DNA from 3 places in the Paenibacillus sp. FSL R5-0517 genome. Region 3 is predicted to be linked to each of the others. Evidence: a T-box and tRNA genes for the amino acid it is inferred to sense, from the RefSeq annotation. Region 3 holds a T-box; the other regions hold tRNA genes.

Region 1 (3,247 bases), 3.1 Mb from region 3:
TATCTCCCCCAAGAGTCCACATCGACGGGGAGGTTTGGCACCTCGATGTCGGCTCATCGCATCCTGGGGCTGAAGTAGGTCCCAAGGGTTGGGCTGTTCGCCCATTAAAGCGGTACGCGAGCTGGGTTCAGAACGTCGTGAGACAGTTCGGTCCCTATCTGTCGTGGGCGTAGGAAATTTGAGAGGAGCTGTCCTTAGTACGAGAGGACCGGGATGGACGTACCGCTGGTGTACCAGTTGTTCCGCCAGGAGCACCGCTGGGTAGCTATGTACGGACGGGATAAACGCTGAAAGCATCTAAGCGTGAAGCCCCCCTCAAGATGAGATTTCCCAGTATGTAAGACCCCTTGAAGACGACGAGGTAGATAGGCTGGGGGTGGAAGTGCAGCAATGCATGGAGCTGACCAGTACTAATCGGTCGAGGGCTTATCCAAATATGCAAGTGATAGTTCGCATGTTTCGTTTCGAATCTAGTTTTCAGAGAATAACAACTCTGAAATGTAAGCTATGCGTTTGGTGGCGATGGCGGAGGGGTTCCACACGTACCCATCCCGAACACGACCGTTAAGCCCTCTAGCGCCGATGGTACTTGGACCGCAGGGTCCTGGGAGAGTAGGACGCCGCCAAGCGAAACCCCACTGGGGTATTTTTTTTCGAAAATTGATAAGGGCCCTTAGCTCAGTTGGTTAGAGCGCACCTCTGATAAGGGTGAGGCCGGTGGTTCGAGTCCACCAGGGCCCATAGCAAGACCACTACAAGAAAAGAAACAAACCAGAGTATGGGGCCATAGCTCAGCTGGGAGAGCGCCTGCCTTGCAAGCAGGAGGTCAGCGGTTCGATCCCGCTTGGCTCCACCATTCCCTGATAGCTCAGTTGGTAGAGCACTCGACTGTTAATCGAGTTGTCACAGGTTCGAGTCCTGTTCGGGGAGCCATTAAGGCCCGTTGGTCAAGGGGTTAAGACACCTCCCTTTCACGGAGGTAACAGGGGTTCGAATCCCCTACGGGTCATAGCAATACCTATTGCTTTAACAAGGGATGAGAATCCCAAAGGTTCGTCGGAGGATATACCTCGTGAGCAACTGCTTCGCAGTCTCGAACGAAGTGAGAGTATCCCCTACGGGTCATATTATGGAGGCTTAGCTCAGCTGGGAGAGCATCTGCCTTACAAGCAGAGGGTCGGGGGTTCGATCCCCTCAGCCTCCACCATATAATCTTTTAACGACGCGGGGTGGAGCAGCCCGGTAGCTCGTCGGGCTCATAACCCGAAGGCCGCAGGTTCAAATCCTGCCCCCGCAATTAACTTTCCTTGAGAAAGTATTATGGAACCGTGGTGTAGTTGGCCTAACATGCCTGCCTGTCACGCAGGAGATCGCGGGTTCGAATCCCGTCGGTTCCGCCATTTTTTTAATGTAGTAAGGCTCGGTAGCTCAGTCGGTAGAGCAGAGGACTGAAAATCCTCGTGTCGGCGGTTCGATTCCGTCCCGAGCCACCATTTTTCACACCATGTAATACGCCGGTGTAGCTCAACTGGTAGAGCAACTGACTTGTAATCAGTAGGTTGGGGGTTCAAGTCCTCTCGCCGGCACCATGTAATCCTGGAGGATTAGCGAAGTGGCCAAACGCATCAGACTGTAAATCTGCTCCCGTACGGGTTCGGTGGTTCGAATCCATCATCCTCCACCAGTTTTTCTATGAGTCATTAGCTCAGTTGGTAGAGCACCTGACTTTTAATCAGGGTGTCGAAGGTTCGAGCCCTTCATGACTCACCATTATATGCGCGTGTGGCGGAATTGGCAGACGCACTAGACTTAGGATCTAGCGTCTTTGACGTGGGGGTTCAAGTCCCTCCACGCGCATTCTTTATTTGCGGAAGTGGCTCAGCGGTAGAGCATCGCCTTGCCAAGGCGAGGGTCGCGGGTTCGATTCCCGTCTTCCGCTCCAATATTTGCGCCCTTAGCTCAGCTGGATAGAGCGTTTGACTACGAATCAAAAGGCCGGGAGTTCGAATCTCTCAGGGCGCGCCATTATAACTTCATATTTTGCCGGCGTGGCGGAATGGCAGACGCGCTCGACTCAAAATCGAGTGGGAAACCGTGGAGGTTCGAGTCCTCTCGCCGGTATAGATAACGGGATGTAGCTCAGCTTGGTAGAGCACCTGGTTTGGGACCAGGGGGTCGCATGTTCAAATCGTGTCATCCCGATTTTTTTATTTGCGGGTGTAGTTCAATGGTAGAACTTTAGCCTTCCAAGCTAATAGCGTGGGTTCGATTCCCATCACCCGCTTACATATTGAAAAGAAAGAGATGGTATTCACCATCTCTTTCTTTTTTGCATTTATAGGCATATGGATCATGAATATATACAGAGATTTCAGATGATATGAGTATGTATCCCAACCTCTTGATACATTCCCCACATTTTTAGACCTGTTCTTAGTAATTCTTGAGGTGTTCCAATGAAGAAGGTTTAGTGCATTTTCGAACACTTGAATATTTTTTCTGCATCACATTTATAAAAACGCTTACAAAAATAGCTTGCGTAAATCATTAACCTGTAATACCATATCAATTAAGCGCTTAACCTTTAGGTGTAAGGCGCTTAAACTTAACGTAGATTAAGCGCTTAACCCGTAAAGGAAAGGAAGGCGATCAAATTCATGAATACAATTAGATTAACGATGGCTCAGGCACTGCTTCGATATCTGGATCAGCAATATATCTCGGTTGACGGGGTGGAAACCAAGTTCGTGAAGGGAATCATCGGTATTTTTGGACATGGCAACGTAACAGGCATTGGAGAAGCGCTGGAGCGCAGTCCGGGAAGCCTGAGGTATATGCAAGGCAAGAACGAACAAGGTATGGTGCATACGGCAGCAGCCTATGCCAAGCAGAAGAACCGTAGACAGATCTATGCATGTACAACATCCATTGGACCTGGTGCTTTAAATATGATTACAGCGGCAGCTACTGCAACGGTGAACCGGATTCCGGTTTTATTGCTGCCTGGAGATAACTTTGCTACGCGGGAACCGGACCCGGTACTTCAGCAGTTGGAAGTGAGCAGTGATTACACGATCTCAGCCACTGATCCATTCAAAGCCGTCAGCAAGTACTGGGATCGTATTGTTCGTCCCGAACAGTTGATGATTGCTGCTACACAGGCCATGCGTGTACTAACTGATCCAGCAGAGACAGGAGCGGTAACACTCGCACTGCCGCAGGACGTACAGGCAGAAGCGTACGATTA
Region 2 (3,247 bases), 1.7 Mb from region 3:
CTTCCCGAACCTTGCTCCACGTGAGAAGGTCACCGTACGATCCTTGTATGTATCTTGGATGTATTTCTCAGCCAGACTAAGAGAATCTTCATCCGATGGTAACTCATACGTATTAAGCAATTCTGGCAGCTTGTCGATAATCTCTTCCACTGGTACTTCAAATGAGTTAACTTCTCTCGTAATGATCATAGTGTATGAATAACCCTTTAAATACAGTAACTGTTGAATATATCCCATATCACCGGCCTTGTATGTAGAAGTTACCCCCAGTACATCCTTAAGTTCATCCATTAATGTGTGTTCCTTCTGTCCAGCCATAGTGCTTATATACACATACTTCCGGGCACAGTTGATCGCCTGCTCGATCGTTTCCCAATCTGACATTGCCGGACACATGGATGCAAATGCAAAGTCATATTTCTTCTCCCAGCCCTTATCTTCAATGGCGATTTCCTCATACCGTTCTTTAACGATTTCGATATTAGATTCAAGAGCTGTAGGTATCGTCTCTTTCATCAGGGAGACAAGCAACTCAGATGGTTCAACTGCAGTCACAATTGCTCCCTTCTCTGCAAAAGGAATGGTGAATATGCCCGAAGCAGCTCCAATGTCCAAAATGGATAATCCCTCGAACTCCACACCTTGGTTCTCAATCCAATTCATAATACGCTCGGAACGTTGCTTCCCTTCTTCAGAGAACGACTGTACATGATAATCCCTAGCCCATCGTTCAAATGCTTCTTCTGTATTAAATGGGGCGCTTTTCTTTTTATATTTTGGACTTCTCGGACGATTTTTCCATGCCTCTTCCCATACAGAAAGATTAAATAACAGATCGGTATCCGATACATTTTTTTCATTATTCACTTTGCTTCACTCCCTCTAAATTAAAGACTTTACTTATCTACAATATACTGAATATAATCATACGTCAATGTTTATTAAAGTCCAATATTCTTTACTGTACAAAAATCTGTATAAAATAAAATAGCCCTACACATTGCATAAGCAACATGTAGGGCTATTCAATATACCGGCGAGAGGACTCGAACCTCCACGGTTTCCCACTCGATTTTGAGTCGAGCGCGTCTGCCATTCCGCCACGCCGGCACATACTGGAGGCGCCACCCAGATTCGAACTGGGGATAAAGCTTTTGCAGAGCTGTGCCTTACCACTTGGCTATGGCGCCATATTTTGGAGCGGACGACGGGAATCGAACCCGCGACCCTCGCCTTGGCAAGGCGATGCTCTACCGCTGAGCCACGTCCGCATAATGGCTGGGGATATAGGATTTGAACCTATGCATGACGGAGTCAAAGTCCGTTGCCTTACCGCTTGGCTAATCCCCAATAAAAAATGAAAAAACAAAGGGGCGATCGAGGGGAATTGAACCCCCGAATGCCGGATCCACAAACCGGTGCGTTAACCACTTCGCCACGATCGCCACAAAAGGTTAAATTTCTTAAAAGTTAATTGGCAGGGGCAGCAGGAATTGAACCCACACCAACGGTTTTGGAGACCGTTGTTCTACCTTTAAACTATGCCCCTAAAAACTGGTGGAGGATGATGGATTCGAACCACCGAACCCGTACGGGAGCAGATTTACAGTCTGATGCGTTTGGCCACTTCGCTAATCCTCCAGGATTACATGGTGCCGGCGAGAGGACTTGAACCCCCAACCTACTGATTACAAGTCAGTTGCTCTACCAGTTGAGCTACACCGGCATATTAAATTGTTTTAAAAATGGTGGCTCGGGACGGAATCGAACCGCCGACACGAGGATTTTCAGTCCTCTGCTCTACCGACTGAGCTACCGAGCCATAATAAAGTCTAATCTTAATTCCTTACACTTTATATAGGGCATCAGTGCCATACAGCAGATGTAGTGAACAGTTTGCCTCATGTAAAGATTAAATGGCGGAACCGACGGGATTCGAACCCGCGATCTCCTGCGTGACAGGCAGGCATGTTAGGCCAACTACACCACGGTTCCATAGTACTTTCACAAGGAAAGTTAATTGCGGGGGCAGGATTTGAACCTGCGGCCTTCGGGTTATGAGCCCGACGAGCTACCGGGCTGCTCCACCCCGCGTCGTTAAAAAAAATATTATGGTGGAGGCTGAGGGGATCGAACCCCCGACCCTCTGCTTGTAAGGCAGATGCTCTCCCAGCTGAGCTAAGCCTCCGAACAACACATTTATGATCATATCATAATCTTGTTGTAAAAATCAACTTCTTTTTTTGAAGTTAATATGACCCGTAGGGGATTCGAACCCCTGTTACCTCCGTGAAAGGGAGGTGTCTTAACCCCTTGACCAACGGGCCTTGTTATTATGGCGGAGAGAGAGGGATTCGAACCCTCGAGACGCTTGTGACGCCTACACGATTTCCAATCGTGCTCCTTCGGCCAGCTCGGACACCTCTCCATATGGCTCCCCGAACAGGGCTCGAACCTGTGACAACTCGATTAACAGTCGAGTGCTCTACCAACTGAGCTATCAGGGAATATGCTTCAGAGTTGGTTCTCTGAAAACTAGATTCGAAACGAAACATGCGAACTATCACTTGCTATTGGATAAGCCCTCGACCGATTAGTACTGGTCAGCTCCATGCATTGCTGCACTTCCACCCCCAGCCTATCTACCTCGTCGTCTTCAAGGGGTCTTACATACTGGGAAATCTCATCTTGAGGGGGGCTTCACGCTTAGATGCTTTCAGCGTTTATCCCGTCCGTACATAGCTACCCAGCGGTGCTCCTGGCGGAACAACTGGTACACCAGCGGTACGTCCATCCCGGTCCTCTCGTACTAAGGACAGCTCCTCTCAAATTTCCTACGCCCACGACAGATAGGGACCGAACTGTCTCACGACGTTCTGAACCCAGCTCGCGTACCGCTTTAATGGGCGAACAGCCCAACCCTTGGGACCTACTTCAGCCCCAGGATGCGATGAGCCGACATCGAGGTGCCAAACCTCCCCGTCGATGTGGACTCTTGGGGGAGATAAGCCTGTTATCCCCAGGGTAGCTTTTATCCGTTGAGCGATGGCCCTTCCATGCGGTACCACCGGATCACTAAGCCCGACTTTCGTCCCTGCTCGACTTGTAGGTCTCGCAGTCAAGCTCCCTTATGCCTTTGCACTCTTCGAATGATTTCCAACCATTCTGAGGGAACCTTTGGGCGCCTCCGTTACTCTTTAGGAGGCGACCGCCCCAGTCAAACTGCCCACCTGACACTGTCCCCGCA
Region 3 (3,247 bases):
GTGCAGCTGCAACTCGTGGTGGTGGATTCTTCGGCGGTGGCGGCGGATTCATGAAAGGCATGATGCTAGGTGGTCTTGCGGGTATGATGTTCGGCGGATTGTTCGGTGGCATGGGCGCTCTGGGTAACATCCTTGGATTGCTCGTGAACGTTGCAGCAATCATGTTGATTGTTATGCTGGCTATGGCACTCTTCAGAGCCATTACAAATCGTCGTAAACCTGCAGCGGATGGCCGTTATGACCGCCGCAATGATCGTGATGATGACCGTAACAGAAACGGACGGTACTAATCTCTATGGTTCTGAGCATGGATGAAATTGTGAATGCAATCTGTATTCATATGGCAGAACGTAAGGGTGTACGTCCAACCGATGTGAATGTAGAACTGAGCTGGGAAGAAGATACAGGTTATTCCGCTGAAGTTTGGATTCAAGGCCGTAGTCAATATCTGGTGGAGTCCAATATGATTGAAGCGATTCTTCGTTACCTGCACAGCGAATACAACATTCGGGCGTACCGTGAGAACGTACGACTTGATCTGGATGAAGAGATCACAGCGATTGTTAATCAATAAAATAGGTCAAGCAATGACCCGTGATACAAAAGACCGTCTCCGCTCTGTCGCCTGACAGAGATGGAAGACGGTCTTTTTGTTCCTGTATATGTGGCTCTCATTGTATCTCTATTGCAGTCTCTATACGTGTCTGTGTTACGTTCTACTTCTTGGAAACTACGATTGAAGTTTAACCAGACTGTAGTTCTTTTTACCTTTACGGATAATGATGAATTTACCGCCAATGGCATGCTCTGCAGACACCGTGAATTCAAGCTCCGTGATTTTCTCACCATTCATGGAAATCGCACCTTTGGTGACATCCTCACGCGCCTGGCGCTTGGATGGCTCCAGACCCAGATCCACGAGCCAGTCCACAATATTTTTGGCTTCGCCATCCGTTTCAAAGGTAGGCATTTCCTTGAAGCCCTGCTCGATTTCGTCTGCCGTCAGGGAACGGATATCACCACTGAACAGCGCCGCTGTAATACGTTTAGCCTGTTCAAGCATTTCTTCGCCGTGAACGAATTTTGTCATTTCTTCCGCAAGTGCTTTCTGTGCTTCGCGTCTGTGCGGCTCTGTCTCTACCTTTTCAGCCAAAGCTTCAATTTCTTCTTTGCCCAGGAAGGTAAAGTATTTCAAGTATTTGATCACATCACGGTCTTCTGTATTCGCCCAGAACTGGTAGAATTCAAATGGTGTTGTTTTGTTCGGATCAAGCCAGACTGAGCCGCCAGCTGTTTTACCAAACTTGGTTCCATCGGATTTGAGCATAAGTGGAATGGTCAGACCGTACGCCTTCGCTTCAGATCCTTCTTTTTTACGAATCAGATCAAGTCCACTTGTGATATTACCCCATTGATCGGAACCGCCGATTTGAAGCTGTACATCTTCGTTCTGGAACAGATGCAGGTAGTCGAGTGACTGAAGGATCTGGTAGGAAAACTCAGTGAACGAGATGCCGCCTTCCAGTCTGCTCGCGACGACATCTTTAGCCAGCATCGTGTTGAGGTTAAAGTTTTTGCCGTAGTCACGCAAAAATTCAATGACATTGATTTTGTGTGTCCAATCGTAGTTGTTCACCATGCGAACCTGATTATCCCCATCTGTTACAAACAACTTCTTCATCTGCGCTGTCAGTGCATCCACATTCTCCTGCACTTGCTCCATCGTTTGCAATGACCGCTCTGCCTGACGACCACTCGGATCACCAATCGTACCTGTTGCTCCACCAATCAAAATGACTGGACGATGTCCTGCCAGTTGAAAACGTTTCAGCATCATGAAGGGAATTAGATGTCCAATATGCATGCTATCTCCCGTTGGATCAACACCGCAGTACAAAGAAACGGACTTCGTTTCAGTCAATTCACGTAATCCCTCAGCATCCGTCTGCTGATTAATGGCGTCACGCCACTGTAGTTCATCAATAATATTCATTCGTATAACCCCTTTTCTATCCTCAAAATTCAGTCATGATCTACGTTAATTTACGAAATAACACGCTGGAACGGCTTTTTTGGACACAAAAAAATCGCCTCCTTGTCTTCATTAGACACAGGGACGATTATCATAACCGTGGTACCACCCAAATTGCATGGATAACACATAACCTTAACACGCTATCCATACCACTTTTGGCAATATATCGTTTGCCCATCCGCTTGGCATTACCCAAGTACTCCAGAGTGTAATTCGCAGCCCTTGTATGTATCAGGTTCCATCAACCCCTGACTTTCTGTAACAGGGACAAAGCCGCTACTGCGCTCTATCAACGTGATTCATGTATTCAATTTATAGCAAGTATAGCCGAACGTTTCGGTCATTGCAAGACCAAGTATGCAAACCTTAAACAGAACAACGGATGCTTAGTTAAAACCAGATGATATAATCATCATGTTCAATTTTCCTTGATAATAACCATAGGCTTTCTCCGCGATCTGATCCTCATTATTCCAAAATTGCTGATCCAGCGCATCTAACTGGTGCTCTTGTTCCTTTGTCAGTAGTTTAGGAATGTCCCATAGTCCAGTAAGCCTTTCACCCTCTTTCAGATGCTCAATGCAGCCGTATGCCGAGGTTATAATCTCCACTACTTGAGTCGCACCAATGTTATGTAATGCCCGTAACGCGTAACGGTATACTTCTTCCCCCCAGTTGCAGAAAAACTGTATAAAACCGCCATTAAAGACATCCGCCTCTAACAGCCATAAAGCAGCAATGTCCTGCTCGTTCGAATTCAACGAAGCCCATGCCTGTTCAGATTCATTCTTTTTTTCGACAAATAATACAGCATACTCATACCAAATATCATGGATATCTTGCTCACTCACGTAACACACCTCACTTTTCTTTATTCCAAACGCTCTAATTCCTGACGTTTACCCGTCTGATACCAATGTAAATACGGATCACCGATTTGCTGGAAAGCTTCATGAACACCCCTGTTCAGTTCCTTCATCACTTCATCTGTATAGTTCAAATGCGTCCGTTTATTATCGAAACCATGTCTTTCCAACAACCCTACATGCGTCGCGGTGAAAATAATATCCTCCAGCAGCCAATAGATGACTTCCTCCGGCTGTTTTACTCGTTTCTCTAACGAGACGAGACCACGTTCGTATATTCGAACGATATACGTATCTTTTCCACACTCCACATAGGGTACACCGTCCCATTTTGGTCTCATACAGG

Evidence for each region. A T-box is a leader RNA that pairs with one kind of tRNA and senses whether it is charged. The one in region 3 lies ahead of tyrS (tyrosine--tRNA ligase), so its partner is inferred to be a tRNA-Tyr.
Region 1: it encodes a tRNA-Tyr, which carries the amino acid that the T-box ahead of tyrS (tyrosine--tRNA ligase) is inferred to sense. The anticodon was not compared.
Region 2: it encodes a tRNA-Tyr, which carries the amino acid that the T-box ahead of tyrS (tyrosine--tRNA ligase) is inferred to sense. The anticodon was not compared.

The regions. Positions count from the first base shown of each region.
Region 1 covers NZ_CP150235.1:323,103-326,349, forward strand. The annotation lists rRNA gene MKX40_RS01420 (23S ribosomal RNA) at 1-434, shown strand, start outside; rRNA gene rrf (5S ribosomal RNA) at 513-629, shown strand; tRNA gene MKX40_RS01430 (tRNA-Ile) at 668-741, shown strand; tRNA gene MKX40_RS01435 (tRNA-Ala) at 781-856, shown strand; tRNA gene MKX40_RS01440 (tRNA-Asn) at 858-933, shown strand; tRNA gene MKX40_RS01445 (tRNA-Glu) at 938-1,009, shown strand; tRNA gene MKX40_RS01450 (tRNA-Val) at 1,132-1,207, shown strand; tRNA gene MKX40_RS01455 (tRNA-Met) at 1,224-1,297, shown strand; tRNA gene MKX40_RS01460 (tRNA-Asp) at 1,323-1,400, shown strand; tRNA gene MKX40_RS01465 (tRNA-Phe) at 1,418-1,493, shown strand; tRNA gene MKX40_RS01470 (tRNA-Thr) at 1,514-1,589, shown strand; tRNA gene MKX40_RS01475 (tRNA-Tyr) at 1,599-1,684, shown strand; tRNA gene MKX40_RS01480 (tRNA-Lys) at 1,695-1,770, shown strand; tRNA gene MKX40_RS01485 (tRNA-Leu) at 1,777-1,857, shown strand; tRNA gene MKX40_RS01490 (tRNA-Gly) at 1,868-1,942, shown strand; tRNA gene MKX40_RS01495 (tRNA-Arg) at 1,949-2,025, shown strand; tRNA gene MKX40_RS01500 (tRNA-Leu) at 2,043-2,121, shown strand; tRNA gene MKX40_RS01505 (tRNA-Pro) at 2,129-2,202, shown strand; tRNA gene MKX40_RS01510 (tRNA-Gly) at 2,214-2,284, shown strand; gene iolD (3D-(3,5/4)-trihydroxycyclohexane-1,2-dione acylhydrolase (decyclizing)) at 2,658-3,247, shown strand, end outside.
Region 2 covers NZ_CP150235.1:5,794,880-5,798,126, forward strand. The annotation lists gene MKX40_RS25865 (methyltransferase domain-containing protein) at 1-867, opposite strand, end outside; tRNA gene MKX40_RS25870 (tRNA-Leu) at 1,032-1,110, opposite strand; tRNA gene MKX40_RS25875 (tRNA-Cys) at 1,117-1,190, opposite strand; tRNA gene MKX40_RS25880 (tRNA-Gly) at 1,197-1,271, opposite strand; tRNA gene MKX40_RS25885 (tRNA-Gln) at 1,276-1,350, opposite strand; tRNA gene MKX40_RS25890 (tRNA-His) at 1,373-1,445, opposite strand; tRNA gene MKX40_RS25895 (tRNA-Trp) at 1,476-1,549, opposite strand; tRNA gene MKX40_RS25900 (tRNA-Tyr) at 1,556-1,641, opposite strand; tRNA gene MKX40_RS25905 (tRNA-Thr) at 1,651-1,726, opposite strand; tRNA gene MKX40_RS25910 (tRNA-Phe) at 1,747-1,822, opposite strand; tRNA gene MKX40_RS25915 (tRNA-Asp) at 1,918-1,995, opposite strand; tRNA gene MKX40_RS25920 (tRNA-Met) at 2,021-2,094, opposite strand; tRNA gene MKX40_RS25925 (tRNA-Val) at 2,113-2,188, opposite strand; tRNA gene MKX40_RS25930 (tRNA-Glu) at 2,256-2,327, opposite strand; tRNA gene MKX40_RS25935 (tRNA-Ser) at 2,337-2,428, opposite strand; tRNA gene MKX40_RS25940 (tRNA-Asn) at 2,432-2,507, opposite strand; rRNA gene MKX40_RS25945 (23S ribosomal RNA) at 2,574-3,247, opposite strand, start outside.
Region 3 covers NZ_CP150235.1:4,122,629-4,125,875, forward strand. The annotation lists gene MKX40_RS18210 (hypothetical protein) at 1-290, shown strand, start outside; gene MKX40_RS18215 (YxcD family protein) at 296-574, shown strand; gene tyrS (tyrosine--tRNA ligase) at 731-1,993, opposite strand; T-box leader at 2,110-2,337, opposite strand; gene MKX40_RS18225 (DUF4375 domain-containing protein) at 2,422-2,886, opposite strand; gene MKX40_RS18230 (Imm63 family immunity protein) at 2,907-3,242, opposite strand.